3 regions of the Geobacillus sp. E263 genome follow, and region 3 is predicted to be linked to each of the others. Evidence: riboswitches for the same ligand, from Rfam matches in the RefSeq annotation. Region 3 holds a riboswitch; each other region holds the start of a gene.
What was found. Region 3 has a riboswitch for cobalamin ahead of FNL97_RS06150 (ABC transporter substrate-binding protein). Riboswitches for the same ligand answer to the same signal wherever they lie in the genome.
Positions count from the first base shown of each region.

Region 1: another riboswitch for cobalamin. It lies ahead of FNL97_RS14420 (ribonucleoside-diphosphate reductase subunit alpha); the one in region 3 lies ahead of FNL97_RS06150 (ABC transporter substrate-binding protein).
Region 2: another riboswitch for cobalamin. It lies ahead of FNL97_RS09535 ((2Fe-2S) ferredoxin domain-containing protein); the one in region 3 lies ahead of FNL97_RS06150 (ABC transporter substrate-binding protein).

Region 1 covers NZ_CP041632.1:2,811,048-2,821,280, forward strand. Annotated here, with positions in the region: gene FNL97_RS14395 (MFS transporter) at 1-1,194, opposite strand, end outside; gene FNL97_RS14400 (YfiT family bacillithiol transferase) at 1,308-1,838, opposite strand; gene FNL97_RS14405 (glycoside hydrolase family 13 protein) at 2,082-3,746, opposite strand; gene FNL97_RS14410 (YbdD/YjiX family protein) at 4,005-4,208, opposite strand; gene FNL97_RS14415 (carbon starvation CstA family protein) at 4,201-6,279, opposite strand; cobalamin riboswitch at 6,640-6,837, shown strand; gene FNL97_RS14420 (ribonucleoside-diphosphate reductase subunit alpha) at 6,962-9,247, shown strand; gene FNL97_RS14425 (ribonucleotide-diphosphate reductase subunit beta) at 9,267-10,233, shown strand, end outside.
Region 2 covers NZ_CP041632.1:1,815,846-1,826,078, reverse strand. Annotated here, with positions in the region: gene FNL97_RS09560 (DNA topoisomerase III) at 1-9, shown strand, start outside; gene FNL97_RS09555 (helix-turn-helix transcriptional regulator) at 169-630, shown strand; gene FNL97_RS09550 (RNA-guided endonuclease InsQ/TnpB family protein) at 915-1,997, shown strand; tRNA gene FNL97_RS09545 (tRNA-Gln) at 2,214-2,285, shown strand; gene rraA (ribonuclease E activity regulator RraA) at 2,388-2,873, shown strand; cobalamin riboswitch at 2,935-3,126, shown strand; gene FNL97_RS09535 ((2Fe-2S) ferredoxin domain-containing protein) at 3,252-3,650, shown strand; gene FNL97_RS09530 (energy-coupling factor ABC transporter permease) at 3,647-4,387, shown strand; gene FNL97_RS09525 (energy-coupling factor ABC transporter substrate-binding protein) at 4,389-4,673, shown strand; gene cbiQ (cobalt ECF transporter T component CbiQ) at 4,670-5,386, shown strand; gene FNL97_RS09515 (energy-coupling factor ABC transporter ATP-binding protein) at 5,404-6,249, shown strand; gene cobJ (precorrin-3B C(17)-methyltransferase) at 6,318-7,880, shown strand; gene FNL97_RS09505 (sirohydrochlorin chelatase) at 7,896-8,729, shown strand; gene cobK (precorrin-6A reductase) at 8,742-9,521, shown strand; gene FNL97_RS09495 (precorrin-8X methylmutase) at 9,539-10,186, shown strand; gene FNL97_RS09490 (cobalt-precorrin-5B (C(1))-methyltransferase) at 10,191-10,233, shown strand, end outside.
Region 3 covers NZ_CP041632.1:1,186,506-1,196,738, forward strand. Annotated here, with positions in the region: gene nagA (N-acetylglucosamine-6-phosphate deacetylase) at 1-772, shown strand, start outside; gene nagB (glucosamine-6-phosphate deaminase) at 790-1,545, shown strand; gene FNL97_RS06125 (GntR family transcriptional regulator) at 1,542-2,270, shown strand; gene nagE (N-acetylglucosamine-specific PTS transporter subunit IIBC) at 2,288-3,649, shown strand; gene FNL97_RS06135 (DUF7916 family protein) at 3,744-4,661, shown strand; gene FNL97_RS06145 (PH domain-containing protein) at 5,044-5,658, shown strand; cobalamin riboswitch at 5,913-6,127, shown strand; gene FNL97_RS06150 (ABC transporter substrate-binding protein) at 6,257-7,213, shown strand; gene FNL97_RS06155 (FecCD family ABC transporter permease) at 7,179-8,231, shown strand; gene FNL97_RS06160 (adenosylcobinamide amidohydrolase) at 8,231-9,715, shown strand; gene cbiB (adenosylcobinamide-phosphate synthase CbiB) at 9,712-10,233, shown strand, end outside.

The DNA.
Region 1 (10,233 bases), 1.6 Mb from region 3:
TTTATGCAAAATATATAAGTAAAAGCTAATAGAAATCAACACGGATAGTGCGGCAGTTATATAAATGCTAGAGTAACCGAACCAATGGCCAATTTGCCCAAAAGCCATCGCTCCTACTCCGACCCCTAAATCGAAAAAGGCGAAAAAGGTCGCATTTGCCATTCCTTTTCGGTTTTTTGCCGCTTTTTCCACAGACCATGCTTGCAGTGCTGGCTGCACCGTTCCAAACCCTAGCCCGTAAAGAATCGCTGCGATAAACAAAATCGCATTGCTTGGCAGCCAAGCCAACAATAACATTGCAATGAAAATCAGTGCAGCACCTGGTATAAACACCGCCTGATGGCCTTTTCTATCATACAACCGGCCGGCAAACGTTCTTGTTACCATTAACGCAAGCGCATATAGCAAGAAATACCATTGAATTCCTGAAATTCCTTTTTGTGCAGTATATAGTGGCAGAAATGAGGCAATTCCTCCAAATGTCACCGTAAGGAAAAATAGCAAAATTGAAGGCTCTAGCGCGCTTTTTTCATAAATATCCCACTTATTACGCGCTTGCGCTTGCGGCTGTCCGATTTTTTTATATGTAATATTCGAAGCAAACAATAGTGACGCCAAACCTAAAACGGCACAAATCAAAAAAAGATGGCGGAATGACAACATTCCGGCGAGCAATAACCCCATAGATGGCCCAAAAGCAAGTGCTAAATTCCCTGATAGTCCATAATACCCCATTCCTTCGCCTCTCCGGCTGGCAGGGATAATGTCCGTGGCAATCGTTCCGGAGGCAGTAGTCGAAAACCCCCACCCAATGCCTTGAATAACCCTCATCATAAACAACAAAAAAATGCTCGCGATAAAGCTGTATGATCCGACCGAAAGGACAAAGATCGCAAGCCCTAGCAAAAATACAAAACGCCGCCCCTTTGTTTCTAACGCATGCCCGGCAAACGGCCGCACCATTAATGCCGCAAATGTGAAAATCCCGACCACTAAACCGATCAGCTGGTCATTGCCGCCAAGATGCTCGACAAACAGCGGAATCGTCGGCAATGTCATTTGAAATCCAAGAAAAACAAAAAAATTAGCTAAACAAATAAGTATAAAATCTTTTGTCCAAATTTTTTCCTTCGTTGCATCTATGATGTTTTGACTTTGTGGTTCCCCCACCGCAAACTCCCTCCAATCATTCATTTTAAACCGAACACTCAATACAGTTTAGTGTAACATAAATAGATAAATTTTTTATGTAAAAAGCTTATTGGAAATTTATAATGAGATAAAAAAGCTGCCCGTCTAGGCAGCTTTTAGTTCCATCCTTTGCGTTGTCGCAACGAAGCAATTTGCGCCGTATGATGTTTGCCGTGCCATGCGTGCATGGCGATTAACACATATAAAGGGACGTTCTCTTTTGTACCTTCATGATAAAAATTCCGCTGAAAATCATCGCTGCTCATCGACTCTAGCAGATGCGCCCACCGCTCGTGAAGGCCTTCGAGCAATTGCAGCGATGGCTCGATATGTAGTGAACGAGCTTCTGTCGTCTTTGCCCAATCATTTTCCTCAAACGGTTTAATCGAAGGAACATCTTCCGTCAATGTCCATTTTGTGCGCAAAAACGCGTTCATGCTTGCATCGGCGATGTGATGGACAACTTGTGCAACCGTCCACCCACCATCTCGATACGGCGTGTTCAGCTGTTCTTCATTTAATCCGCTGACCGCCTCCCGCAATTTTGCTGGTATTTGGCGGATATCAGAAATCCACTGTTTCGCATCTTCTTCGCAAAACGCAGCCGGGGCTTGAAATTTACCAATCGGGTAGCGAATTTCATCCATATTTTTTTCCTCCTCTTCTTATATACATATTCTATAACCCATAAAAAAATCCTGCTTAAATATAGACAGCATATCATTACATAGCTTCTATTAAAATTACTTTCACTTATGCCGGATATAATTGCCGCAGCGAAGTTTACAAAAGGACAGTACAAAATAATTTGACAAGAGACGGGCAGCCTAAAGCCATCTCTCCTCACCGAAGCAAAATAAAGCTGCCGAGAAATGAACGGCAGCTTTTGTCTATTTCAGCAAATATACGCGTGCTTCATACGGTTTCAGCTTAAAGCGTGTTGCGTTTTTATGCGGTTTTACATCATAGTTTTGCAGCACCAAATTTTCTGAGCTTAATCGAATGCCATCATATCGATACAGCGCTGGCTTGTCGCTTAAATTGACAATAACCACCGCTTTTTCGTTTCCAAGCGTTCTTGTGTACGCATAAATCGTCGGATGCTTTTCTAAAATCAAATCGTACGTTCCATAAATAAACACTTCGTTCTCCTTGCGAAGCCGAATCATTTTTTTGTAAAACTGAAGGACGGAGTTCGGGTCGCGCAATTGCGCCTCGACGTTAATGGTCTTATAGTTTTCGTTCACTTTCATCCATGGCGTTCCCGTCGTAAACCCCGCGTTTGGCGCGTCGGACCATTGCATTGGGGTTCGTGAATTGTCGCGCCCTGTTTTCCAAATCACTTTCATAATTTCTTCATGGGAGCGGCCCTTTTCCCGTTCGATTTGATACATTCTTTTAATGGCGACATCATTGTAGTCTTCAATATTCGAAAATTGGACGTTCGTCATCCCAATCTCCTGTCCTTGATAAATAAACGGTGTTCCTTGCATCAAAAAGTACATCGCACCAAGCGCCTTCGCACTTTCGGTAAGGTACTCCTTATCATTTCCCCATGTCGAGACAGAACGAGGCTGATCATGGTTTTCTAAAAACAATGCGTTCCAGCCGCGGTTTTCCAGCCCTTTTTGCCATTTTGTCAACGTGCGCTTTAATTGGCGCACATCCACTCCGCCATTCGTTCCTTTTTGCCATAACCCTAAATGTTCAAACTGGAAGATCATATTGAAAATGCCGTTTTCCTCACCGACCCATTCTTCCGCGTCCTCGACGGTAACGCCATTCGCTTCTCCAACCGTCATAATGTCATAATGCGCAAACGTTTGCATTTTGAGCTCTCTTAAATAATCCATAATCCCTTCTTGGTTCATATGGCCAGCAAAAGACGGAACATAATCTAGCCCTTTCGGATTCGGCAAATCCGGCAATCCCGGCTTTTTCTTAATATGTGAAATAGCATCCACTCGAAATCCATCAATTCCTTTATCCAGCCACCAATTAATCATTTTATACAACGCTTGGCGCACTTCTTCGTTTTCCCAGTTTAAATCCGGCTGCTTTACATCAAATATGTGCAAGTAATATTGATCAGTTTTCGGATCGTACTCCCACGCCGATCCGCCAAAGATGCTTTCCCAGTTGTTCGGCTCTTTGCCATTTTTTCCATCACGCCAAATGTACCAATCCCGTTTCGGATTATCCCTTGATGAACGCGATTCAATAAACCATGGGTGTTCATCGCTTGTATGGTTAATGACTAAATCTAAAATCACTTTCATGCCGCGCCGGTGAATTTCCTCGAGCAATAAATCAAAGTCTTCCATTGTCCCGAATTCTTCCATAATCGCATGATAATCGCTAATATCATATCCGTTATCGGCATTTGGCGACTTGTAAATTGGACAAATCCATATGATATCGATTCCAAGGTCTTTTAAATAGTCAAGCTTCTCGATAATTCCGCGAAGATCTCCAATTCCATCGCCATTTGAATCCATGAAGCTTCTCGGATAAATTTGATACGCGACTCCTTCTTTCCACCAAGCTTTCTTCACGGCTGTATCCTCCTCTTTTTGTGCATACGTTTTCACTATTAACTGTACACTACATGATGCCAATATACAATCTTTTTTGCAAAAAAGAAGGCAGCCTTCTTTTGTATACATAGAAAGCTGCGCTTTTTCTATTCTTACTCTGTTTTGGAGCGATTCGCCTCGTGAATGAACAGGAAAACACAAACGAAAAAGCTCGTCCTCATTAACTTAAAATAAATACGAAAAAGGAAAAAAGGGGAATAGTTTCCCCTTTTTATGTCAGCAACAGCGTGATACTTTTCCGCCTTTGCCGTTATAGCGCGCTTCCTGCACTTCGCAGAAAAACTCTTTTCTTGATTTTATCGGCTCTCCTGGATGATGTGTTTTCATATGTTCTACATATTTCTCGTAGTTTGGAACACCGACAAGCAAATCAAGAAATTGCTTGCGGTAGGAAAGAATCGTATGAAGCCACTTACGCATAATGTTTAACCTCATTTCCTCCATCTCTTGGAATATAAGGTGCTTCTTTCAACGGTACATGTTTGTTTTTCAATACTTTTATCCACATATTTACTGCCGAAATCAACATGGCAATCACAACAAGCATGAAAATCGCGCAAAGCGTTGCATCAATGTAGTCGTTCATAATGATTTGCCGCATTTGTGCTTCATTGGTTGCAGGTGCTAAAATTTTACCTTGATTTAATGCATCTTTAAAGGCATTAGCATGAGCTAGAAAACCGATTTTTGGATTGCTATGGAACAGCTTTTGGAATCCTGCCGTCATCGTTACCACTAAAAGCCATGTCGTTGGGACCAATGTCACCCAAACGTAAGCTTTTTTGCCCATTTTGAATAAAACCGTCGTTCCAAATAAAAGCGCAATTCCTGCCAGCATTTGGTTGGCAATACCGAAAAGCGGCCATAATGTATTAATACCGCCAAGAGGGTCGACTACTCCTTGATATAAGAAATAGCCCCAAGCTAATACACATAATGTAGTCGCGATAATATTGGAAACTAGTGAATCCGTTTTGCCAAGCGGTTTGTAGAAAGTGCCCATAATATCTTGAATCATAAAACGCCCAACGCGTGTGCCTGCATCGATCGTCGTTAAAATAAAGAGCGCTTCAAATAAAATCGCGAAATGATACCAAAACGCCATTAATGCTTTTCCGCCGATCACATTGGAAAGGATGACAGCCATTCCGATCGCTAGTGTCGGCGCTCCGCCAGTCCGCGATAAAATCGTTTGCTCACCGACATCTTTGGCAAGTTCCGTCAGCATGTCAGGCGTAATGGTAAATCCCCATGAAGATACGACTTTTGCTGCTTGCACAACATCCTGCCCAATTACAGCAGCTGGACTATTAATCGCGAAATATGCTCCAGGAGTTAATATACACGCAGCAACCATTGCCATCACTGCCACGAACGATTCCATTAACATGGCTCCATAGCCGATCGGGCGCGCATGGCTCTCTATCTCAATCATTTTTGGCGTTGTACCAGACGAAACGAGTGCATGGAATCCAGACACCGCACCGCAAGCAATCGTAATAAATAAGAATGGGAATAAGTTACCAGCAAACACAGGACCAGTGCCATCCACAAATTTCGTTAACGCCGGCATTTGTAGATCAGGTGCAACCACTAAAATTCCTAACGCTAAACCAACAATCGTACCGATTTTTAAGAACGTGCTCAAATAGTCACGCGGCGCAAGCAATAACCATACCGGCAAAGCAGATGCGACAAATCCGTAAGCAATCATTAAAATCGCGATCGTTTCACCTTTCAATGTAAAGATTTTCGCTAATGTCGGGTGCTCCGCCACATATTGTCCAGCGACAAGAGAAACAAGAAGCAGAATAAATCCCATTAATGACGCTTCCGCCACACGCCCTGGACGAATAAAGCGCATGTAAACTCCCATCAAAATCGCAATCGGAATCGTTGCAGCAATCGTAAACATTCCCCATGGGCTTCCTACAAGCGCTTTTACTACTACTAACGCTAAAACGGCTAATAAAATAATCATGATTCCTAAAATTCCAAGCATCGCGATAAATCCTGTTACAGGGCCAATTTCTTCCTTGATCATTTCACCGAGCGACTTGCCGTCACGGCGCATCGACGCGAACAAAATGATAAAATCTTGAACCGCGCCCGCTAACACAACGCCGACAATAATCCAAATCGTCCCTGGCAAATATCCCATTTGTGCGGCCAAAATCGGGCCGACAAGCGGTCCGGCGCCAGCGATCGCCGCAAAATGATGGCCGAATAATACCCATTTGTTTGTCGGCACATAATCTTTTCCATCATTAAACACTTCCGCAGGCGTTTTGCGATTGTCATCGAGCTCAAATACTTTGCGAGCAATAAATTTACTATAAAACCGATACGCTACCGCATACGTACACACAGCAGCAACAATCAGCCAAATCGCATTCACCGTCTCGCCGCGGTTCAATGCAAGAACGGCAAACCCTGCCGCCCCAAGAGCGGAAATAAGCCCCCAAAGCAAGGCCGATTTTAATCCTTTCACGTCTTTTCCCCCTTTGTTGTTTTAATAATATTATATTAACTATTCTGAAAAATTCAAAGAATATTTTCTAAATATTATAAGGATAAATATTTTTATAGTCGTTTTATCACCATATCTTTTTTTACTCTGAACATTCCTGCCTAATATTAATTTGTTGAATTTTGGATAACTGTTTTATTATTCTAAAAAAGTATAAATCAGTTTTATTTGTTAAAAATGTAATATCAAGAAAATAATCATGAGTTTTCATGTCCTTACAAAAAATAGTTGAATTTTCTATCGTTTTATTATATGCTTGTACCATCAGCAACAAAAATACTATATATTGTGTTATATATCTAAAACCACAACTAAATATAGTATGAAGACCGCAAGCAATGGTGTCCATCCGGACTTAATAGGGAATCTGGTGAGAATCCAGAACTGCCCCCGCAACTGTATGTGTGGACGAAATGGAACATCCACTGTATGTGAAAGCTCGCTCGGGCGCACATACGGGAAGGATCCAAAGTAGGAAGAAGCACGAGTCAGGAGACCTGCCTTGCTTGTTTGCGTTTCATGTTCTCCGGGGAGCGAGAAGATGAAACGATGGTTGGAAAGGGATTCTCTTGCCCTTTTTATACTGTCGTTTCGTCCACTCGACCCGAGTGGATTTTTTTATGGAAACAAGGAGGAGAAACTGATGGAACTACAGGCGAACACTATCATTATTACTTCAGAAAACGGGCAAACTAAACCGTTTTCGCGCGAACGACTCATTTCCTTTATCCGCAATATAACAAAAGACTACCCGCATCTACAGACAGATGACTATATGGAGCGCATCATCCGCATCATCGAAAGCAAAGATACACTTTCTGCGGAACAAATCACGAATTACTTAATACTTGAAGGTCTTTCCTATATTAGTGAGGCAGAACCAGAATGGACGTTTGTCTGTGCTCACATCTATTTGCAAAAGCTATACAAAGAAGCGGCAAAACAACGTGGATATGACGCAAAACAACGCTACGGCAGCTTGTACGAGTTGATTACAACGCTTGTTTCTAAAGGCGTGTACGATCGCTCTCTTCTTGATGATTACTCAAAAGAAGAAATCAATGAGCTTGGAAAACTTATTGATCCAGATAAAGATAAGTTGTTTACATATATCGGCCTTCGCACGCTCGCGGACCGCTACCTCGCCCGCGACTACGACCGCAACTTGTACGAACTGCCGCAGGAGCGCTTCCTTATCATCGCAATGACGTTAATGGCGAAAGAACCGAAACATCGCCGGTTTACGTTCATTCAAGAAGCGTATTGGGCGCTAAGCAACTTATATATGACCGTCGCCACGCCGACGTTAGCAAATGCCGGAAAAAGCTACGGACAACTTTCAAGTTGCTTTATCGATACCGTCGATGACAGCTTGCAAGGCATTTACGACAGCAACACAGACATCGCCAACCTTTCAAAATCCGGCGGCGGAATCGGCGTCTATCTCGGCAAAATCAGAAGCCGAGGCAGCGATATAAGGGGGTTTAAAGGCGTTTCGTCCGGAGTGATTCCATGGATGAAGCAGCTTAATAACACCGCCGTCAGCGTCGACCAATTAGGGCAGCGCAAAGGTGCGATTTCCGTTTATTTGGATGTTTGGCATAAAGACATTTTCGCTTTTTTGGACGCGAAATTAAATAATGGCGATGAACGAATGAGAACACATGATTTATTTACGGGCGTCTGCATCCCAGATTTATTTATGGAGCAAGTAGAAAAACGCGGCGATTGGTACTTGTTTGACCCCCATGAAGTGCGCAAAGTGATGGGATTTAGTTTGGAAGACTTTTATGATGAGGAAAAAGGCAGCGGAAGCTTCCGCGAAAAATATTGGCAATGCGTTCAAGAAAAGAGCCTTTCGAAAGAAAAAGTGCCAGCGATCGAAATAATGAAAAGCATTATGCGCAGCCAGTTAGAATCCGGCACACCATTTATGTTTTACCGCGACGAAGTGAACCGGAAAAACCCGAACGCGCATCTCGGCATGATTTACTGCAGCAACCTTTGTACAGAAATTGCGCAAAACCAAAGTCCGACCGTCGTGGAAAAACAATATACGAAAGATGGAAAGATTATCATTGAAAAAATCCCGGGCGATTTCGTTGTTTGCAATTTGTCTTCCATCAATCTTGCCCGTGCCGTCACCGACGATGTACTCGAGCGGCTCATCCCGATCCAAATGCGCATGCTCGATAACGTCATTGATTTAAATAATATCCCGGTATTACAAGCGAAATTCACCAATCAAAAATATCGCGCCGTCGGACTTGGCACGTTCGGCTGGCATCATTTGCTTGCGTTAAAAGGCATTCGCTGGGAATCGGATGAAGCAGTTGAATACGCGGACAAGCTGTATGAAAAAATTGCCTACTTAGCGATCCAAGCAAGCATGGAGCTTGCAAAAGAAAAAGGAAGATATCCGGCGTTTCCGGGATCTGACTGGCAGACGGGCGCTTATTTTGATAAACGCGGATACCGCCGCAACGACAACGTCGACTGGGACACGCTGAAAAAACAAGTTGCCAAATACGGCATGCGCAACGGCTATGTGATGGCGATTGCGCCAAACGCTTCGACGTCGATTATCGCCGGCAGCACAGCCAGTATCGATCCGATCTTTTTAAAAGTGTACGCCGAAGAAAAGAAAGATTACAAAATTCCAGTTACCGTGCCCGATTTAAACGCCGAAACAACGTGGTACTATAAATCAGCTTACCATATTGACCAGCATTGGAGCATTAAGCAAAATGCGGCGCGCCAACGCCATATCGACCAAGCGATTTCGTTTAATTTTTACGTGTTGAACACTATCAAAGCAAAAGAGCTTTTAGATCTTCATCTCACCGCATGGAAGTCAGGATTCAAAACAACGTATTACGTCCGCTCTACTTCCAGCACGATCGATGAATGTGAATCATGCGCAAGTTAATGCCAAGGGGGAATAAAACATGGCACATCCATTAACGAAGCGGATCATCATGGACCCAGAAGCACCAAACCGCTCAACGCGAATCATTAACGGCAAAAGCTCAAACGTCCTAAATTGGGATGATATCGCCTATCCTTGGGCGTACGCCAAATATAAACGAATGCTGGCAAACTTTTGGACGCCGTTTGAGATCAATATGTCCCAAGACGTCAAACAATTTCCGAATTTAACTGAACGCGAACAAGACGCGTTTTTGAAAATTATTGGACTTTTAGCGCTGCTTGACAGCATTCAAACGGATTACGCCGGAAGAGTCGCTGATTACATCACCGATTCAAGCATTAACGCGCTGATGATTATGCTCGCGCAGCAAGAGGTCATTCATAATCATTCATATTCTTATGTTCTTTCCAGCCTCGTGCCAAAAAGCAAACAGGACGAAGTGTTTGAGTTTTGGCGAAACGAACCGATTTTGCGGAAAAGAAACGACTTTGTCACCAACGGCTATAAAGCATTTGCTGAACATCCAAATGTTGAAAACTTGCTAAAATCGATCGTGTATGACGTTATTTTAGAAGGTCTGTTCTTCTACTCCGGCTTTGCCTTCTTTTATAACTTGGCGCGCAATCAAAAAATGGTCGCGACAAGCACGATGATTAATTACATCAATCGAGACGAACATATTCATGTCGACTTATTCGCAAAAATTTTCAAAGAAGTACTAAACGAATATCCGGAATACAATACACCGGAACTTGCTCAATTTGTGCGAGAAACGTTCATTAAAGCAGCAGAGCTGGAAATCGAATGGGCCAATTACATCATTGGCAACGATATCGATGGCATTGATATGCACGATTTGAGCGCCTACATTAAGTTTTACGCCAACGTCCGCGCCCATCAGCTTGGATTTGACCGTCCGTTTGACGGTTATCGGACAAATCCATTGCGCTGGATTAAAGCATATGAAGAAGTCGACCTCGGCA
Region 2 (10,233 bases), 630 kb from region 3:
AAAAAATAATCTCCTTTCTCATGTTGAGGGGGAGATTATTTTTTTCATCACTAGAAAATGGCAATTAGCATATTTACGAATAGATCTAAAAATTGTACGATTACACTTGTAAGGGAAATTTTTTTGAGTAACAGTAATTATATTACGTAAACAAAAGAAGGGATAACCATGGATAAACAAGAAGTAATCGATCTTCTCTCCAGCAAAATGAAGTTAATTCGTGTTGAAAAAGGATATACGCAAGATAAGATGGCGGAAGTGTTAGGGATTTCGAAAAAAACGCTCGTGCAAATTGAAAAAGGGCGGACGCAGGCGAACTGGACGCAAGTCGTCGCGTTATGCGCGCTTTTCCGTGATAGCGAAATTATCGAATCGGTGCTTGGCGATAGCCCGCTTGAAGTGATTGAAACGATCGCACATGAAGAAATTGATGCGCCAAAAGGAAAGACTCTCGGCGGAAAAGTATGGTGGAGAGAAATTAAGCGGATGGGTCCGTTTCGCCTTCAGCAAAATATTATCAGCAAGCATTACCGCATTTTAGATGTGCACAATGACCGCTGGTACAGTTCTTTCGATAAGGAGGAAGCGTTAAAGCGGCTCGAGGAACTCGCGAAAGGGGCTAATGCGTAACCACCTGCCCTTTTGATGCGACTAATATAAAAAAGGTGGTTTAATGAAACGATGCTGGTGTTGGGTTCTTGGCATTGCTGTCCTTTTTTGCCTGTATGGGGGAGCGCGGACGTATGCGTGTGACTGCGTCCCGCCACGTTTTCCGTTGGAAGAGTTCACGAGAACATCCGCTGGAAGCCCACTGCTTTAGCTGTGGGAGGAAGGCGGGGTTTATATTTTCAGTATATACTGAATTTTTTGTTCAATATAAGTACACTGGATTTAGAAAGGTAGGTGAATCAAGAATGCTCTGCACTCTCAAGATTAAATTAATGCCAACTCTTGAACAGTTTCATGCGCTGCTGGAAACAATGAAACGGTTTAACCAAGCATGCAACTATATTAGCGAGATTGCTTTTCGCTCCAGAACCTTTTCCAAAACGAAAATCCAGCGGCTTTGCTACTATGACGTCAGGGAAAAATTTGGCCTCTCTGCCCAAATGACCGTTCGTGCCATCGGCAAAGTGTCGGAAAGCTATCGTTTGGATAAAAAAACCTTGCATAACTTTAAAGAAACCGGTGCCATCGTGTATGATGAAAGAATCCTGTCCTTTAAAGGGTTAGAGTATGCTTCCATCCTTACCTTGCAAGGAAGAATGGAAATCCCTATGGTCATTAGCCGCTACCATCAAGATTTGCTGTGCGGCAACCGTGTTCGGGGTCAAGCCGATTTAGTCCTTCAAAACGGTATTTTTTATTTACTGCTCGTGGTGGACGTTCCCGAAGGCCAGCCCAATTCCGAAAACGGATTTATCGGTGTGGACCTTGGCATCATTAATATCGCCGTCGATAGCACCGGTGAGGTATTTTCCGGCTCGAAGGTCAACGGGCTGCGCCGCCGCCATGCGAAACTTCGCGCCAAACTCCAAAAGAAAGGCACCAAGTCAGCGAAACGCCTGCTTAAAAAGCGTTCCAAGAAGGAAAAACTATTTGCCCGTGATGTGAACCACTGCATTAGCAAGAAGATTGTTGAAAAGGCAAAGGCACTCGGATGCGGCATTGCCCTTGAAGATTTAAAGGGCATCCGCCAACGCACCGAGAAAACGGTTAAAAAGCAACAGCGTCGTCAACACTCTTCTTGGTCTTTTTATCAGTTGAGAAAGTTTATTGAGTATAAAGCGGCGATCGCTGGCGTGCCGGTGGTATTGGTTCATCCAAAAAATACTTCCCGCACCTGTCCGGTTTGCGGACATGTGGCCAAAGAAAACAGACCGTCAAGGGATCAGTTTTGTTGTCGAGCTTGTGGGTACGCTGCCCCTGCCGACAACGTGGCTGCGGAAAACATCCGCAGGGCTGCTGTCAACCAGCCGAACGCGGCAGCCAATTAGGCTAGTTGCAAGCCCACGGCTTTAGCCGTTGGGTAGTTGACATCAAGATAAATATATTATTTGAAAAAAGGATTTTGCCCATACTGAAATGAGTAAAAACGGAGAAGAAAAAGCGGATGAAAATTAGATGTTTTTATACATAGAGACAAAAACTTCTGGATATACTACAAATGTACAAATCATCTCATAAACAGTTTGGCAAGAACATGATAATATTGGGCTATAGCCAAGCGGTAAGGCAACGGACTTTGACTCCGTGATGCGCTGGTTCGAATCCAGCTAGCCCAGTCTCTAACAGGCAAGCAATGTCGCTTGTCTGTTTTTTTGTTGAAAAAGAAGGAGTTTTGACAAAGGATGTCAAATATAAGACATGGCAAGGAGGAGATTGTGATGAAAACAGCTGATTTATGCGATGAATTTTTAAGTGAATTGCAAGTATGCCAGCTGCCGATGCAATCTTACGGCGGCAAAGCGGAATTTTCCGGACCAATCGCGACGGTCGATGTATTTGAAGATAATGTGCTCGTTCGTGAGGCGCTCGAAACTGTTCCAGCGGGCACCGTATTGGTCGTAGACGGAAAAGGTTCGCGAAATTGCGCGCTGCTCGGAGACCGTCTTGCCCAGATCGCTTGCGAGCGCGGGCTTGCCGGGGTGATTATTCACGGATGCATTCGCGATTCCGCAGAAATCGCCAATATGCCGCTTGGGGTGATGGCGATTGGCACTTGCCCGGTGAAAAGCAAAAAAGAAGGAAAGGGAAAACGGGACGTTGCGCTCGAATTTGGCGGCGTTCGTTGGGAGCCAGGCGCCTATGTGTACGCTGATCAAGACGGGATTGTATTGGCGAAAACGGACTTATTGAAAAAAAGTGGTTGACGATATTTGAAAATTTGTACTACTATGAATAACAGAAATGTGTTCTTTGAAAAATCGACATTATATGCCAAACAAATAAGGTGCCTTTCTCATTAGAGAATAGGCTTAAAAGGGAAGTACGGTGAAAATCCGTCACGGTACCCGCCACTGTGATGGGGAGCTTTGTTGCATCATGTCACTGAAGGAAACTTCGGGAAGGCGCAATAAAGCGATGATCCTAAGTCAGGAGACCTGCCTTATTTGTTCGGACGGATACCTACGGGATTATAGGTAGACGTGCGGGAGAATGGTATACTTTTTTTGCTATATTTGTATGCATTTTTCTGCACCTCTGCGTATAGAGGTGCTTTTTATTTTGCAAAAAAGGAGAGACTCAACATGACAACATGGAACTTAATCGGAATGAAACATCATGTGCTGATTTGCAATGGAGGCAGCTGCATGCGTAAAGGGGGAGAAGAAGTAACGCTTGCCATCCGCGAAGAAATCGCGATGCTGGAGTTAGATGGCATTGTACATACGACGCGGACTCGCTGCAATGGCCGTTGCCAAGACGCGTGTGTAGTCATCGTTTACCCTGAAGGCGTATGGTACAACGGTGTGACGCCGGAAAAAGCAAGGGAGCTTGTGCGAAGGCATTTACGGGACGGGGAATGGTTGGAAGAAACGATAACGTACCGTTATGAAGAGAAGCAAGGATTGATGATGTCAAAACAATCAAACGCCCCTCTAGGAATCTCGAAATTATGTAAAGCAACGGGAGGAACGAAAGCATGAAAAAATGGAAAGTCGCCCTTTTCCTTTGCGGTTTAGTCGTCTATTTTACGTTTACCGGCAGCACATCGGCATTTGCGATGCATATTATGGAAGGATTTTTGCCAGTTGGATGGGTGATTTTTTGGTGGCTAGTGTTTTTGCCGTTTTTTATCATCGGTATGCGTTCACTAATTCGGATTACACGCGAGCATCCGGAACTAAAGCTGCTCATTGCGCTGTCGGGGGCATTTACGTTTGTGCTGTCCGCCTTAAAAATTCCATCCGTTACTGGGAGCAGCTCACATCCAACGGGGGTGGGGCTCGGTGCGGTGCTGTTTGGTCCATGGACGATGGTGGTGATGGGCAGCATCGTATTGCTGTTTCAAGCGTTATTGCTGGCACATGGTGGATTGACGACATTAGGGGCGAATGCCGTGTCCATGGCGGTCATTGGCCCGATTGTGGCGTACGGTATTTATCGTTTCGGGAAAAAGTGGAATATACCGAGGCGCTGGACGATTTTTTTCGCTGCATTTTTCTCTGATTTGGCCACATATGTTGTCACCTCATTGCAATTAGCGCTGGCGTTCCCGGATGCGACAGGCGGGGTTTTCGCTTCGTTTGCCAAATTTGCCGGCATTTTTGCTGTTACGCAAATACCACTGGCGATTACAGAAGGGCTGCTTACGGTCGTCGTTTGGAATTTCTTATCCACTTACAGCAGCCGCGAACTAAATCAGTTAGAGAGGGGAGTATGATATGAAGCGAAGTCTTTTTCTTCTAGCTATTGCTGTTTTACTGGTAGTAGCGCCGTTATTGTTCATTCATCACTCTGATTTTGGCGGCACGGATGGCCAGGCGGAAAAAATGATTCAGAAGCTCGCTCCTCATTATCAACCTTGGATGGAAACCATATTTGAGCCGCCAGGCGGAGAGGTGGAAACGTTGCTGTTTTCTGTGCAGGCGGCAATCGGCGCTGGAATTATTGGCTATATTATCGGCGTCTATAAAGGCCGGGCGAACCGAAAAGAGGAAGCAAAATGATCCGGCAGTTTGACACCATCGCTTACGATAACCGCCTGCGGACAATACGCCCCGAACAAAAAGTGATATTTGCGCTTCTGTTATTAATGATGGCCATCACAGAAAACTGGAAAACGCAAGTAATGATGACGATTTGGCTTGCCATTTGGATTATCGGTTATGCGCGTGTTTCGTGGAAGGTGTACGCCAAAGCCCTCGGAGTCGTGGCATTGTTTCTGATGATGAGTTTTCCAGCTTTGCTTGTTTCGATAGACAAATCTTTTCATGTTTCCATTGACCGTTCGCAAATTTTCATCGCAATGTCTTTGCTCTCTCGTTCGGTCGCGGCATGGTCTTGCTTATTTTTCCTCTTGGTGACTACCCCGTTTCCAGAGATATTGTATGTGCTCAAACGAATGAAAGTACCATCCATTATCATTGAGTTGTTGTTTTTTATGTATCGGTTTGTATTTGTTTTCGAGAAAGCAGCAGAAGAGCTATACGTAGCAATGAAAGCAAGAAATGGAGGAAGCCATTGGCGGCATGGCGGGATGTTGGTGTTCCAGCTTTTTCAGAAAATATGGCATTCCTATGAAGCGTTGCGCCTTGCTTTAGGGGCGCGCGGAGTTTCCAATGAAATTGTCTATGTTCATATGGAAACATACAACGAAAAAAACAAACGTTATCTGTGGGAAGCAGCCATCGGCATAAGTTTGCTTCTATGGCTTGGATGATAGGAGGGCGGCAGAAGATGCTGAAAATGGATGAAGTATATTATACGTATCCGAACGGACCATGTGTGCTAAAAGGATTAAGCCTTCATGTCCCCAGTGGAAAAAAATGCGCACTCATCGGTCATAACGGATGCGGCAAGACAACGTTATTTTTACATGCGAACGGGCTGTTGCGGCCCGACTCCGGCGACATCTATTGGAATGGAGAGAAGATGGATTATCGGCGTCAAACATTGCAAAAATGGCGGAAAGAGGTCGGCATCGTTTTTCAAAATCCGGAACACCAGCTTGTGGCGCCATTGGTACGTGATGAGCTGGCGTTTGGCCTGCACCATTTAGGAATGAAAAAACATGAGATGGACGAGCTCATTGAAAAAGCGCTGGACGAGTTTAGATTGCGTCCATGGTTGGACAAGCCTGTTCATCATTTAAGTCTTGGCCAAAAAAAATGGCTGACGCTTGCCGCCGTAATGGTGATGAACCCGAAATTATTAGTGCTCGATGAGCCGACGGCATATTTAGATCGCCTGCAAATCGAGAGGTTTGTCGAGAAGATCAACGATATTCATCGAGCCGGCACGACGGTTTTGATCGCTACTCATGATTTTGATTTTGTCTTAGAGTGGGCAGATATCGTGTTTGTCATGCATGACGGACAAATTGTCATGCAAGGATCGCCGCAAGACGTATTTGCTAGGCAGCATCAATTGCAAAAATGGCGTCTTGGTGTTCCGCTGCTTGCTTCTGTATGGAAAACGTTGTTTCCACACGAGACACGCATCCCGCGGAATGTGGAAGAAATGAAACAATGGATGAGAATGAATGAGCATACAAGCCTCTATATTAGTGAAAAAGTGATATAGTGTTCAAGTTTTTTCGACAAATGAGCCCAGTTAACATGGACAAGGAAGATGGAAATTGAGGTGAGACAATGAAAGGAAAATTGCTGATTGTCGGATTTGGCCCAGGCAGCAAGGAACATATGACAAAGCGAGCGCGGGAAGCGATTGAAGAAAGCGATATTATTATCGGTTATAAAACATACATTGACCTAGTTGCGGATTTAATTGGCAATAAACAAGTGATTAGTACTGGAATGACGGAAGAAGTAAGCCGCGCTCAAGAGGCGGTGAAATGGGCGGAACGCGGAAAAACGGTCGCCGTCATTTCAAGCGGGGACGCGGGCGTGTACGGAATGGCAGGGCTTGTGTATGAGGTGCTCATTGAAAAAGGCTGGACGCGAGAAAGCGATATCGAGGTGGAAGTCATCCCAGGCATTTCTGCCATTAACTCGTGTGCCGCTCTTTTAGGTGCGCCGATTATGCATGATGCGTGCACCATTAGCTTAAGCGATCACCTAACGCCGTGGGCGCTTATTGAAAAGCGCATTGAAGCGGCGGCCGCTGCCGATTTTGTCATCGCTCTATATAATCCAAAAAGCGGACGACGCACGCGTCAAATTGTCGAAGCGCAGCGTATTCTTTTGCGTTATCGCTCGCCAAATACTCCGGTCGGATTAGTGAAAAGCGCTTATCGCGCGCGGCAACATATCGTATTGACGGATTTAGCGCATATGCTCGATTACGATATCGGAATGTTAACGACTGTCATTATCGGCAATTCTTCGACGTTTGTATACGACGGGCTGATGATCACACCACGCGGATACCAACGAAAATATACATTAAGCGCCTCCGAACAGCCGCTGAAACCACATGAACGGCTTCGCAAAGAAGCGGAACCGTGGGCGCTTGATCAAACGAAACGAGAACCGGTAAGAGAAATGGCAGAAGAAGCGTTGCAAACATTGGCGATTGGCCACCAAGACACCACGACGTTTGCGCCGGCGATTTTCGAAATCGCGGTTAGCCCGGGAGTAGCGAACAAAAATTTTACGCCAAAACAGATGATGGTACTAGCTGACATCGTCGGTGAAGACGGAACGATGATGTATACCCCGGATCATTATTTGAAGCTGGAAGTGCCTGCTTCTGATCCAGACCGTATCATCGCTAGACTGAAAGAAGCGGGGCTTGACGTTGCCCCTGTTGGTGATGTACTGACGGTGAAAGCTTGCGATTTTTGCGACGGGGAGAAAAAAGACGCGATTCCATACGCGGAAGAGTTATACGATCAGCTTGGCGGAATTGCGCTTCCGAAAGAATTGAAGCTTGGTGTAAACGGATGCGGCATGGCATGTTACGGAGCGGTGCGGGAAGATATCGGAATCGTCTATCGGAAAGGAGCATTTGACTTATTTTTAGGAGGAAAAACGGTCGGAAGAAACGCACACCCTGGGCAACTTGTCGCTGAAGGAATTCCGCCTGGCGAGATTGTGTCCGTTGTCACCCGCATTATTCAAGAATATAAGGAACGCGCGCATCCGAACGAACGGTTTCATAAGTTTTTTAAGCGAGTGAAACAAGTCGGCGGGTTTGTGTATCAAGAAGCGAAGCAAGAGGCAAAAATCGAAGTGCCTGCTTGTGGTGAATAAGGGGGAAGAAAATGAATGAAAGCAGTATTATTTGTCGGGCACGGTAGCCGTGACCCGGAAGGAAACGACCAAGTCCGGCAGTTTGTTGAGCAGCTAAAACCGCACATTGCGGCATCCTTACATGTCGAAACGAGTTTTTTAGAATTTGGACTGCCAACGATTCGCGAAGGGATTGACCGTTGTGTCGATGCCGGGGCTCGCGAGATTATCGTTATTCCGATTATTTTGCTGGCAGCGGGCCATTCGAAGCTGCATATTCCAGCGGAGATCGATGAAGCAAAGAAGCATTATCCGCATGTGGCGTTCATCTATGGCCGACCAATTGGCATTCATGAGCAAACGTTTTCGATCTTAAAAACGAGATTACAAGAAATCGGTGAAAATATAGAAAGCCCTGATCCGGAAACAGCGGTAGTGTTGCTTGGTCGCGGGGGAAGCGATCCGGATGCGAACAGCGATTTATATAAAATTTCCCGTTTATTTTGGGAACAAACGAACTATTTCCTTGTAGAACCAGCATTTATGGGAGTAACGACGCCATCGTTAGAAGATGGAGTGGAACGGTGCGTGAAGCTAGGGGCGCGGAAAGTGGTGGTTTTGCCATACTTTTTGTTTACCGGCGTGCTTATCAAGCGTCTTGGAGAAAAAGTAAAACAATTTCGTTTTCAGTATCCGCAAGTCGATTTTGCGCTAGCAGGCTACTTTGGATTTCATCCGAAGCTAAAAACGATTGTGCTTGACAGATTAGAAGAAGCGCTTGGCAAGGCGGTTATGATGAACTGTGATATGTGTCAATACCGGCTTCATGCTGCGGAGCATCATCACCATCATCACCACCATCATCATTAAGGAGGAACATGCATGATTATTGTATTAGCGGGAACGAGCGATGCCCGAAAGCTGGCGCTTTGTATCCAACAAGCGGGCTATGATGTGTTAGCGACGGTTGTTACAGAACATGCGGCGGATCAGTTGCGTGCTTCCGGCTTAGCGGTGCACCTTGGACGGCTGACGTCGGAACAATTGGCGGAGTTGATCCGCGTAAAGAAAGCGAAAGCAGTGGTGGACGCGAGCCATCCGTTTGCCGAAGAAGCGTCGAAAAACGCGATGCAAGCTACCGCAGAGGCGGGGGTTCCGTATATCCGTTACGAGCGGCAAGCGGCTCACGTTGCTTATGAGCGTGTCACGTTTGTTGACAGTTATGATGAAGCAGCTGAGCTCGCTGCGAAAAAACAAGGCGTCATTATGCTAACGACCGGAAGCAAAACGTTATCCATTTTCGCAAAAAAGCTGTTAGGGCTTCCGAATACGCGCGTGATTGCGCGCATGCTGCCGCGCAAAGACAATATGGAGAAATGTGAGGAGCTCAAGTTTCCGCAAGAAAATATCGTTGCGATGCAAGGTCCGTTTACGAAAGAACTCGATAAGGCGCTTTTCCAACATTTTGGCGTTACGTTGCTCATTACGAAAGAAAGCGGAAAAGTTGGGTTTGTCGATGAAAAAATCGCTGCCGCACAGGAGCTAGGGATTGAGACGATTGTCATCCGCCGTCCATCAATTCAGTATGGCACGGTGTATTCCCAGTTTTCCGATGTCGTTAAGGCACTACAACAAATAGTACCGTTATCCATTCATTCATGAAAGAAAGGGGTTTTACCATGGATTTTCGCACGGAATTTCGTCCGATTACAGTCCAACCGCAACAAATTGAAGAAAGAAGTTTTCAAATCATTGATGAAGAAATTGGTGAACATCATTTTACGAAAGAACAATATCCGATTGTACAGCGCGTCATTCATGCTTCTGCCGATTTTGAGCTTGGAAAAAGCTTGTTGTTTCACCCTGATGCCGTCCGTGCGGGAATCGAAGCAATACGCAGTGGCAAAACGGTCGTCGCTGATGTGCAAATGGTACAAGTCGGGGTAAATAAAGTGCGCATTGAAAAGTTTGGCGGCAAAGTGAAAGTGTATATTTCCGACGAAGATGTCATTGCGGAGGCGAAAAGGCTCAACACGACAAGAGCGATTGTCGCGATGCGAAAAGCGGCTAAAGAGGCAGAAGGCGGGATTTTTGCCATTGGCAACGCGCCAACGGCATTGCTAGAATTAATTCGTTTAATTAAAGAAGGAGAAGCACGTCCGGGATTAGTGATCGGCCTGCCGGTCGGTTTTGTGTCGGCGGCGGAATCAAAAGCGGAATTGGCGAAATTGGATGTTCCATTTATTACAAATATCGGCCGAAAAGGAGGAAGCACCATTACAGTGGCGGCGCTAAACGCGCTTTCACTGTTGGCAGAGCGAGGGTAAACGAATGGAAACGAAAAAAACGTTACGCGAGGGATATACGACAGGGG
Region 3 (10,233 bases):
TTTAGAAGGTCCATTTATTTCTCCAAAACGCTCGGGAGCGCAGCATCCAAAAAATATTATTGAACCAAATATCGAACTATTTCAAAAATGGCAGAACATCGCGAATGGACATATTCGTCTTGTCACGCTGGCGCCGGAAGAAAAGAATGGATTGGCGCTTGCGGCATACTTAAAAGAAACTGGTGTCGTCGCCTCGATTGGTCATTCCGATGCGGTTTACGAACAAGTAACCGCCGCCATTCAATCAGGAGTGACCCATGCCACTCATTTATTCAACGGCATGCGCGGTATTCATCATCGCGAGCCGGGAGTTGCCGGAGCGGTTCTTATGCACGATGAAGTTGTATGTGAACTAATTGTCGATGGAATTCATGTTGCGCCGGAAATGGTCCGCTTTGCGTACAAAATGAAAGGCTGTGATGGTCTCATATTAATTACGGATGCGATGCGCGCGAAATGTCTCGGCGCCGGTATATATGAACTTGGTGGCCAAGACGTCATTGTTCAAGGAGAAAAAGCAACATTACGAGATGGCACGTTGGCTGGAAGCATCTTAAAATTAGGCGATGCGGTGAAAAACATCATGTCTTTTACAGGCTGTACGCTGGAAGATATTATCCGCATGGCTAGCTGGAATCCGGCAAAGCAGTTAGGCGTTTCAGACAAAAAAGGAAGCATCCGCGCCGGGAAAGACGCTGATCTTGTCGTATTAGACGAACAGCATCATGTTGTGATGACGATATGCCGTGGTAAACTTGCCTATTCAAAATAAAAAAGGGGGATCGGACGATGAAATTAATTGAAGCAGCCAACTACGAAGAGATGAGCCAAAAGGCGGCTGACATCATTATTGCCCAGGTAAAGGAAAAACCTGATTCCGTTCTTGGTCTTGCTACGGGATCGACAATGCTTGGCACATATAAACAATTAGTCGAGGATCATCGCCAAAATGGAACATCTTATCGAAACGTTCGTACGGTCAATTTAGATGAATATATTGGTTTGTCACCCGATCACCCGAACAGCTATCGTTACTATATGAATCAACATTTATTTTCCCATATCGATATCCCGCTTTCGCAAACATATATTCCAAATGGAGCAAGCGATGATGTGGAGGCGGAATGTCAACGCTATGAACAGCTAATTGAAAGTTTGGGAGGAATTGATTTACAGCTGTTAGGAATTGGAAGAAATGGACATATCGGTTTTAATGAGCCGGGGACATCGTTTTCGGCACCGACGCATGTAGTCGAGCTGGCGCCGTCAACACGGCAAGCGAATGCCCGCTTTTTTCCATCTTTAGATGATGTACCGCGCCAAGCGATTACAATGGGAATCGCAACGATTATGAAAAGCCGTCATATATTGTTATTAGCGTCAGGAACGGCGAAAGCGCCAATTATGGCGAAGCTGTTCGAAGAAACCGTGACTACCGATGTGCCGGCATCGGTGCTTCATACTCATCCGAACGTCACGGTAATTGCTGATCAAGATGCATTGTCGCTTGTACCAGATGAAAAACGAAAGGTGTATGCAAAATGATTAGCAAAAACTCACCGCTTCCTATCTACTATCAATTAGAGCAAGGAATTAAAGAAATGATCGAAAAAGGGCAGCTCAAGCCGGGAGAAATGATTCCGTCCGAGCGGGAACTGGCAGAAACATACGATATTAGCCGAATGACTGTTCGACAGGCGATCAATAACTTAGTGAATGATGGATATTTAGTAAGAAAACGCGGCAAAGGGACATTTGTTGCCGCGACAAAAATCGAGCAGCCGCTGAAAGGACTTACAAGTTTTTCGGAAGATATGCGCGCTCGCGGCATGGAGCCTGGAACAAACGTATTGGATTTCAATATTGTTCCTGCCGGCACGTCGTTAGCTCAGCTGCTCGACGTTCGCGAAGGAGCGGATCTTTACGAAATTCGCCGCGTTCGTCTTGCCGACGGGCTGCCGATGGCACTCGAAACATTATATATTCCATGTATGCTTGTTCCTCGTTTAACCCGCGAAATTGTAAGCGGTTCCGTTTATGATTTTATTGAAAAAGAATTAGGGTTGGCCATTCAATCGGGCGTGCAAATAATTGAAGCTTCCGTCGCCCGCAAGATGGAGGCGGAGCTGTTGCAAATAAAGGAAGGTGCGCCTGTATTGCTCATGCAGCGCAGAAGTTATTTAAATAACGGACGGCCTCTAGAAGTCGTCAAATCGGTTTACCGTGGCGACCGCTACAAATTGACGATTGAGATGGAACGTTCAAAATAAAAAGAGGGGGAATTTTTATGTTAGGATTTTTACAGCGGCTTGGAAAAGCGTTTATGCTGCCGGTTGCCGTCCTGCCGGCAGCGGGGTTATTGCTCCGTTTAGGACAGCCGGATTTATTGGATATTCCGTTTATCGCCGCAACAGGGGATGCTGTTTTTGCGAACCTGCCGCTCATTTTCGCGATCGGGGTTGCCGTTGGCTTTGCCAAAGATGGAAACGGCGCAGCGGCGCTGGCCGGGGCGATCGGCTACTTTGTGTTAACAAAGGGGGCCGCTGCTATTGACAAAGATATCAATATGTCCGTGTTAGGTGGAATCATTTCCGGTGTGATTGCCGGTCTGTTGTATAACCGCTACCATAATATTAAATTACCAGATTGGCTAGGATTTTTTGGGGGCAAGCGGTTTGTTCCAATTGTGACCTCGTTTGTCATGCTTATATTGGCACTTGTTTTCGGATATGTATGGCCGCCGATTCAGGACGGCATTAACGCGGTCGGCAAATGGATTGTCGGCGCCGGCGCGATTGGGGTAGGCGTTTTCGGCTTTTTGAACCGGTTGCTCATTCCGGTTGGCTTGCATCACGTCTTAAATAGCTTCGTATGGTTTGTGTTTGGCGAGTACAATGGAAAAACAGGGGACTTATGGCGGTTCTTCGCGGGTGACCCGGATGCCGGAATTTTCATGGCGGGATTTTTCCCGATTATGATGTTTGGTCTTCCAGCCGCAGCGCTCGCCATGATTGCCGCAGCGAAAAAAGAGCGGCGCAAAGAAGTATCCGGTGCGCTCATTAGCGTGGCGCTGACTGCCTTTTTAACGGGAATTACCGAACCGATTGAGTTTTTGTTTATGTTTTTATCGCCATTGCTTTATGTCGTTCACGCCGTATTAACGGGGCTTTCGATGGCGATTGCGACGATGCTCGACATTCATCACGGGTTTACTTTCTCGGCCGGCGCGATTGACTTTTTCTTAAACTATGGAATTGCGCAAAAACCGTATCTATTAATCGTGCAAGGAATTATCTATGCCGTCATTTATTTCGTTGTGTTCTATTTCTTGATTGTCAAATTAGATTTAAAAACGCCTGGCCGTGAAGAAATCGAAGGCGAATTCACGGCAAGCGGCGCAGCGTCATCGGGCGGCTACAAAGGCGTTGCGGTACAGTATATGGAAGCGCTGGGCGGTAAAGATAACCTCACCCAGATCGACAACTGTGTGACCCGCCTGCGCTTAAAAGTAAAAGACATGTCGAAAATCAATGAGGACGAACTGAAACGTTTAGGCGCAAAAGGGGTCATCCGCCTCAATCAAACGGATGTGCAGGTCGTTGTCGGCACGGATGTCGAGTTTGTCGCTAACGAACTGAAAAAGCTATAACCAGGAGGAAAGCGTTCCAGCTCTTTTCGTTAGTGGAAAAGAGCTGGAATGTCTATTTTCATAGAGATGTGATAGATCAAGGGGGGATTTGCCAATGAAGCGGTTGCTAGACTGCAGCGCCTCGGATTTTTGCCGTATGAACGGAAAAGAGCTGAAACAATCGATTCGGGCAGCGGAAGGAAGAACGATCGTCGCAGAAGTAATCAGCTCTGTTGCCCCGCTTTATCCGGCGGTGACGAATGCGGAATTGGCCGCGGCGTTTGGCGCGGATTTAATTCTATTGAACATGTTTGATGTATTCCGGCCGCTGGTAAACGGGTTGGATACGAAGGAGCCACATCAAATGGTGAAGCGTCTGAAGCAGTTAACGGGGCGTCCAATTGGCGTCAATTTAGAGCCTGTTGACCCGAACGCGAGGCAGTTAGAGAGTCTTGCTTCTCTTCCAAAAGGAAGGATGGCAACAGAAGAATCACTGCAAGAAGCAAAACGTCTAGGTTTCGATTTTATCTGCCTAACCGGAAATCCGAAAACAGGTGTGACAAATAATGAAATTATCCGCGCGATCGAAACCGCACGTGCCGTTTTTAGAGAAGACGGTCTCATTATCGCCGGGAAAATGCACGCAGCTGGAGTGGCCGGCGAAACGGGAGCTAGCATTGTATCCGAAGAAATCGTTATGCGTTTTATTCGTGCCGGAGCTGATGTAGTTCTTATGCCGGCGCCAGGAACTGTACCAGGTGTGACCTTAGAAAAAACGGAAAAGCTAGTTCAGGTTGCCCACGAACATGGCGCGCTCGTTATGCTTACGATCGGCACAAGCCAGGAAGGAGCGGATGAACATACGATCCGCCAAATCGCGCTCGCAAGCAAAATGGCAGGAGCCGACCTGTATCATATCGGAGACGCCGGTTATCATGGCATCGCCATTCCGGAAAACATTATGACGTATTCGATTGCCATTCGTGGCAAACGCCATACGTATATTCGTATGGCAAGATCGCCATTGAGATAGTGAACATATATTGATTGTGTCATGATAGAGCTGTTACGAAGAAGGATGATTATTCCTTCTTCATTTTTTGTTGGAAGCAATCTTCGCAAATGATTTTGCCTTCCTGTTGGAGGAATGCCTTGATTTCTACTATTCCTCTGTATGCCGGATATCTCATATGAACATAAATCGGTTCATTTTTTTCAATTGTTTTGTTGCAAACAGAACAAGTTGGACGAATGCGAAACATAAGGCATCTATCCTTTCCAACTAGTGATGCGTTTATTATAGCATGAGAAGTTTCACTATTCTTCAAAAAATAGAAAAATTTTAGGTATATTCCGTTTACTCATGATACAATAAAAGTAATTACCATTTTTTAAATAAGGAGAGGAGCTATACTATGTTTGGAAAAGTCGCCGCCGATGTGCTTGGATTAAGCGATATCGGCTCGGTCATTAAGCCGGAAAACTATGATAAAGTCGATGCCGATGATTACGTGATGCATGAAGATGGGGAAAAGATTTATTTCTTAATTAAATCGAAGTCGGATGAGTATTGCTTTACCAATAAAGCGCTTATTCATTTGGATGGCACGAGCGCAACAAGCAAAAAACGCGTATTGCGCCGCTATGATTATTACAAACATACGATTTCCGACGTGTCGCTCGAAACGGCAGGCACGGTCGATTTAGATGTGGAGATTAAGTTTAAAATCGGCGCCCATGCCTATTCGATTGACGTCCATAAAAAGCATTTAGAAGAACTAAAAGATTTATATAAATCGCTGCTCGCCATCTCTGAGCTTTGCCATGAAAACAAAACGAAGCTCGAGTACGCGCATAAAAGTTTGGAATTGACGGCAAACGTATTCGGGCAAGTGAAAAGTGACACAAATAATTTCGTTGCCGATTTCAAAGCGGTGAATGAACTTGCGTTTCAATGGCTCGTTGACGCGAAAACAAAATATACGGTGAAAGACTTCGGCTTTGTGTTTGAGCGCTATATTAACAATTAAAACGCGAATCTAGTGAGATTCGCGTTTTTTAAAATTTATAAAAAATAATGAAGGTGGAAGCATGAACGAGCCGAAACATATCATTGCTGTTGCTGCTTATGTAGCGAATGAAAATGGCGAGGTTTTATTAGTGAAAACGCATTGGCGCTCGGATACATGCGTTAAAATCGTTTCTTAAAAAAAGCAAAATGATTTTTTTATTGTCAAACACCATGAATTGCTTTAATATAATAACTGTCAATTGTTCGACAATTTTATACACTAGCGGCAAGGTGCCGAACGAGCTGGTGCGCTCTAGTAGGCTTAATAGGGAATCTGGTGAAAGTCCAGAACTGTCCCCGCAACTGTAAATGCTGACGAAATGAAATCGCCACTGTACGGTGGAATGGCAAGCGCCGTTTGCCGTATGGGAAGGTTCAGAGTAGGATGAAGCATGAGTCAGTAGACCTGCCTTGTTCGCTTATAGTTTCCTATCTTCGGGGGGTGAGATGAGGAAACGGCAACGGTGGCTGCCTTCGTGTATACATATTGCCGTTTCTCGCTCATTCCGAGTTAGGAATGAGTTTTTTTATTTTACATAAAGAAGGGGGAACAAAAAATGAAAAAATGGAAACAGTATGTCATGTTGCTCGTATTCATCCTTACATTTGGCTTCTTGTTTGGATGTAATGGAGAGAACGCAAGCAAAGAGCCTGCAAAAAAAGAAGAACCGAAAACGGAACAAGCGGCGTTTCCGGTAACGGTAAAAGATGGATTAGGCGAGGATGTAACAATACAGTCCGAGCCGAAAAAAATCGTTTCATTAATTCCAAGCAACACAGAAATCGCCTATGCGCTGGGATTGGGAGAGAAAATCGTCGGTGTAAGCGATTTTGACAACTATCCGGAAGATGTAAAAAATAAGGAAAAAATAGGCGGCATGGAGTTTAATGTAGAGAAAGTCATTTCGTTGAAGCCAGATTTAGTGCTTGCCCATGCGTCTAGTGCACATAATTCGAAAGATGGTCTTCAGCAATTAAAAGATGCAGGCATTACTGTATTGGTTGTCAATGATGCGAAAACGTTTGATGATGTCTATCATTCGATCGAATTAGTTGGAAAAGCGACAGGAACTGCGGACAAAGCACAAGAAATCATCCAAAATATGAAAACAAAATTAGAAGCTATAAAAGAAAAAGCAAAGCAAATTAAAGAGGAAGATCAAGCAAAAGTATGGGTCGAAATATCACCAGCTCCAGAAATTTATACTGCTGGAAAAGGAACGTTTATTGATGAGATGCTCCAGGCGATCTCCGCGAAAAATGTCGCCGGTGATTTAGAAGGGTGGCCGATGGTTACGGAAGAAAAAGCGGTCGCGTACAAGCCGGATGTCATTATTACAACATACGGCGGAGCGAAGCAAGTGTTGGACCGTCCTGCTTGGAAAGATGTCCCGGCGGTGAAAAACAAACGGGTGTATGATGTAAATACAGACTTAGTAAGCCGTCCGGGTCCACGCTTGATCGAAGGAGTAGAGGAACTTGCAAAAACAATTTACCCGGATATTTTTAAGTAATATATGGATGTATGCAGTTGCAATAACGGTCGTTATTACTTCGCTCTTGCTGGGGATATCGATAGGTTCTCTATCGATTCCCTTTTCTATTATTATCAAGATTATTTTTTCGATCTCGTTTGGGTTGCCGTTGCCCGGCGATGTTCCCGATGATCTCGTGCAAATCGTGATGGCGATCCGCCTTCCACGCGTTGTGCTCGCGTTTCTTGTCGGGGCGTCGCTGGCGGTCGCGGGAGCTGCGTTTCAAGGGCTGTTAAAAAATGCGCTTGCCGATCCGTATACGCTCGGCGTGTCGTCAGGTGCTTCCGTTGGTGCTGTTTTTGTCATTTTCTTCGGTATTCAATTGCCGTTATTTGGTACATTTACGCTTCCTATTGTCAGCATTATATTTGGCCTTGTGACGCTCGTGCTTGTTCTTTTATTTACACGAGCGGTGGAGCGAAAAATGTCTGTAGAGACCATCATCCTAGTTGGAATTATGTTCGGGGCGTTTTTCAGCGCGCTTATTTCCTTAATGATTGCACTAACTGGAGAAGAATTGCGGCAAATTATTGCATGGCTGATGGGGAGCGTAGCGATGCGCGGCTGGAAATATACGATGATGATGCTTCCGTTTTTTCTCATCGGAGTGATCATGCTGCTTTTTAATGCGCGCGAACTGAACGCTTTTGCGTTTGGGGAGTCGGCCGCTATGCATATCGGGGTCGATGTGTTGAAGCGAAAAGTGATGATTTTAACCGGCGCTTCGCTGCTAACCGGCGCGGCGGTGTCTGTTTCCGGAACGATCGGTTTTGTCGGATTGGTCGTTCCACATATGGTTCGCCTCGTCTGTGGTCCGAACCATCGTCTTCTGTTGCCGCTTTCCCTATTGTATGGCGGTGCCTTTCTCGTTCTTACTGATTTATTGGCGCGTACGATTATTTCGCCGAGAGAATTGCCAATCGGCGTAATTACCTCATTGATTGGCGCACCTTTATTTGCACTACTATTTTTTCGAAGAATGCGAAGAAAGACGTGATGAATGTGCTTGAAGTAAACCATGTTTCTTACCACTATCATCGTAAACAAGTGCTTCATGATGTAACGTTTACCGTAGCAAAGGGAGAAGTATTTGGGATTTTAGGGCCAAATGGGAGCGGGAAAACGACCTTATTGAAACTGTTAAGCAAGGAGTTGTTATTACAAAACGGAAGCATAACAGTAAACGGCCGGCCGCTTCGTTCTTTTTCGCAAAAAGAATGGGCGCGCTTTGCCGCGGTGCTTCCGCAAACGGTTGATGCGGCATTCGGATATACGGTAAAAGAAACAGTGGAACTTGGAAGATATGCCCATCAAAGCGGTCTATTTCCGACATGGACGGAAGAAGATGAACAAGCGGTGAAAACAGCAATCGAAGAAGTTGGGCTAATGGAAAAAGCAGAAGAAGGGATTGACCGTTTGAGTGGGGGAGAACGTCAGCGTGTTTATTTAGCAAGAGCGCTTGCGCAGCAGCCTCAGCTTTTATTGCTAGACGAACCGACGAATCATATGGATATTACCCAGCAAATGCGATTATTGGACCAGCTTGTCCGCTCGGCGAAGGAAAAAGAGTTAACGGTTATTGCGATTTTTCATGATATTAACATCGCTAGTTTATATTGTGACAGGCTTTTAATGTTAAAAAAAGGGGAGGTAGTCGCGCTAGGGACGCCGGAAGAGCTGATGGAACCTGAGATTTTCCGTTCTGTATTTCACGCGTCCGTAAGCAGGCAAGCACATCCGACCGTCTCTAAACCGCTTATGGCGTTTTTACGGGAATGCCAATTTCCGATATTACAACATAACGAACTGCGCGAACGATTCGCGTGGACAATGTTGGAAGACTGCGTCGTTGTAACCGCAACCGAGCCGCTTAAGGTGTTATCTTCCGCACTTGTCGGATCAGGCTTTCAATGGGCGACTCATTTTGTCAATCGTCAAGTTTCAAAAGATTATGATTGCGAAGATGCGGAAACGGAAATGAAACATTATTTACGGCGCCGCGGCTTTCCCGTCCAAAAAACGATTGGAATGATGACCGCTGTTTCTGTCGAAGATGCCGTCTGCATGTATGAGAAACATGATGCGTTTTCTGTATGGACCGTTGTTACCGCTGGAGTAGGAAATGCCGTTGATGCCGCACAAGCATGGAAACGAGAGGAATTAAGCCAAAAAGTCGGCACGATTAACATTATGGTATTTATCGACGGAACATTGACAGATGCCGCTTATGTGCAGGCTTTAATGACGGCGACGGAAGCAAAAACAAAAGCATTATACGATGAAAAAATTGTCGATCCTGAAACAAGCACCTATGCAACAGGAACATCGACGGATTGCATCGCGATTGCCGCGACACAAACGGGAGCAAGGTTTCCTTATGCTGGAACGATCACACCGATTGGAAAAGCGATCGGGCGAACCGTTTATGAAGCGACAAAGGAAGCCCTTCGCCGTTATAAACAGCGGAGGGAATCATTGTGAGTCATCTTTTGGCGATTGCTCTGGCGCTTGTGTTGGATTGGTTGTTTGGCGATCCTCGTTGGCTTCCGCACCCCGTGCGTGGAATCGGATCATTCATTTCCTTTTTCGACAAACGGCTTAATCAAGGGCGATATCGGCGCATGAAAGGGATTATTACCGTCGCGGTCGTAGCAGGAATGGTTTACTGCCTGGCGTCTCTTGTTGTATATATCAGTTATTCTCTTTCATGGATATTTGGCGTTATGATGGAAGCGGTCCTTATTTTTACGACGATTGCGACAAAAAGTTTACAAGAAGCTGCCTGGAATGTGCTTATTCCTTTAGAACAAGGAAAAATCGAAAAGGCTCGCCGCGAATTAAGCATGATTGTCGGCCGGGATACAGAAAATCTTGACGAATCGGAAATTGTGCGCGCCTGTGTGGAAACGGTGGCGGAAAATACGAGCGATGGCATTACCGCGCCGTTGTTTTACGCTTTCATCGGAGGCGCACCATTGGCGCTTTTTTATCGGGCCGTA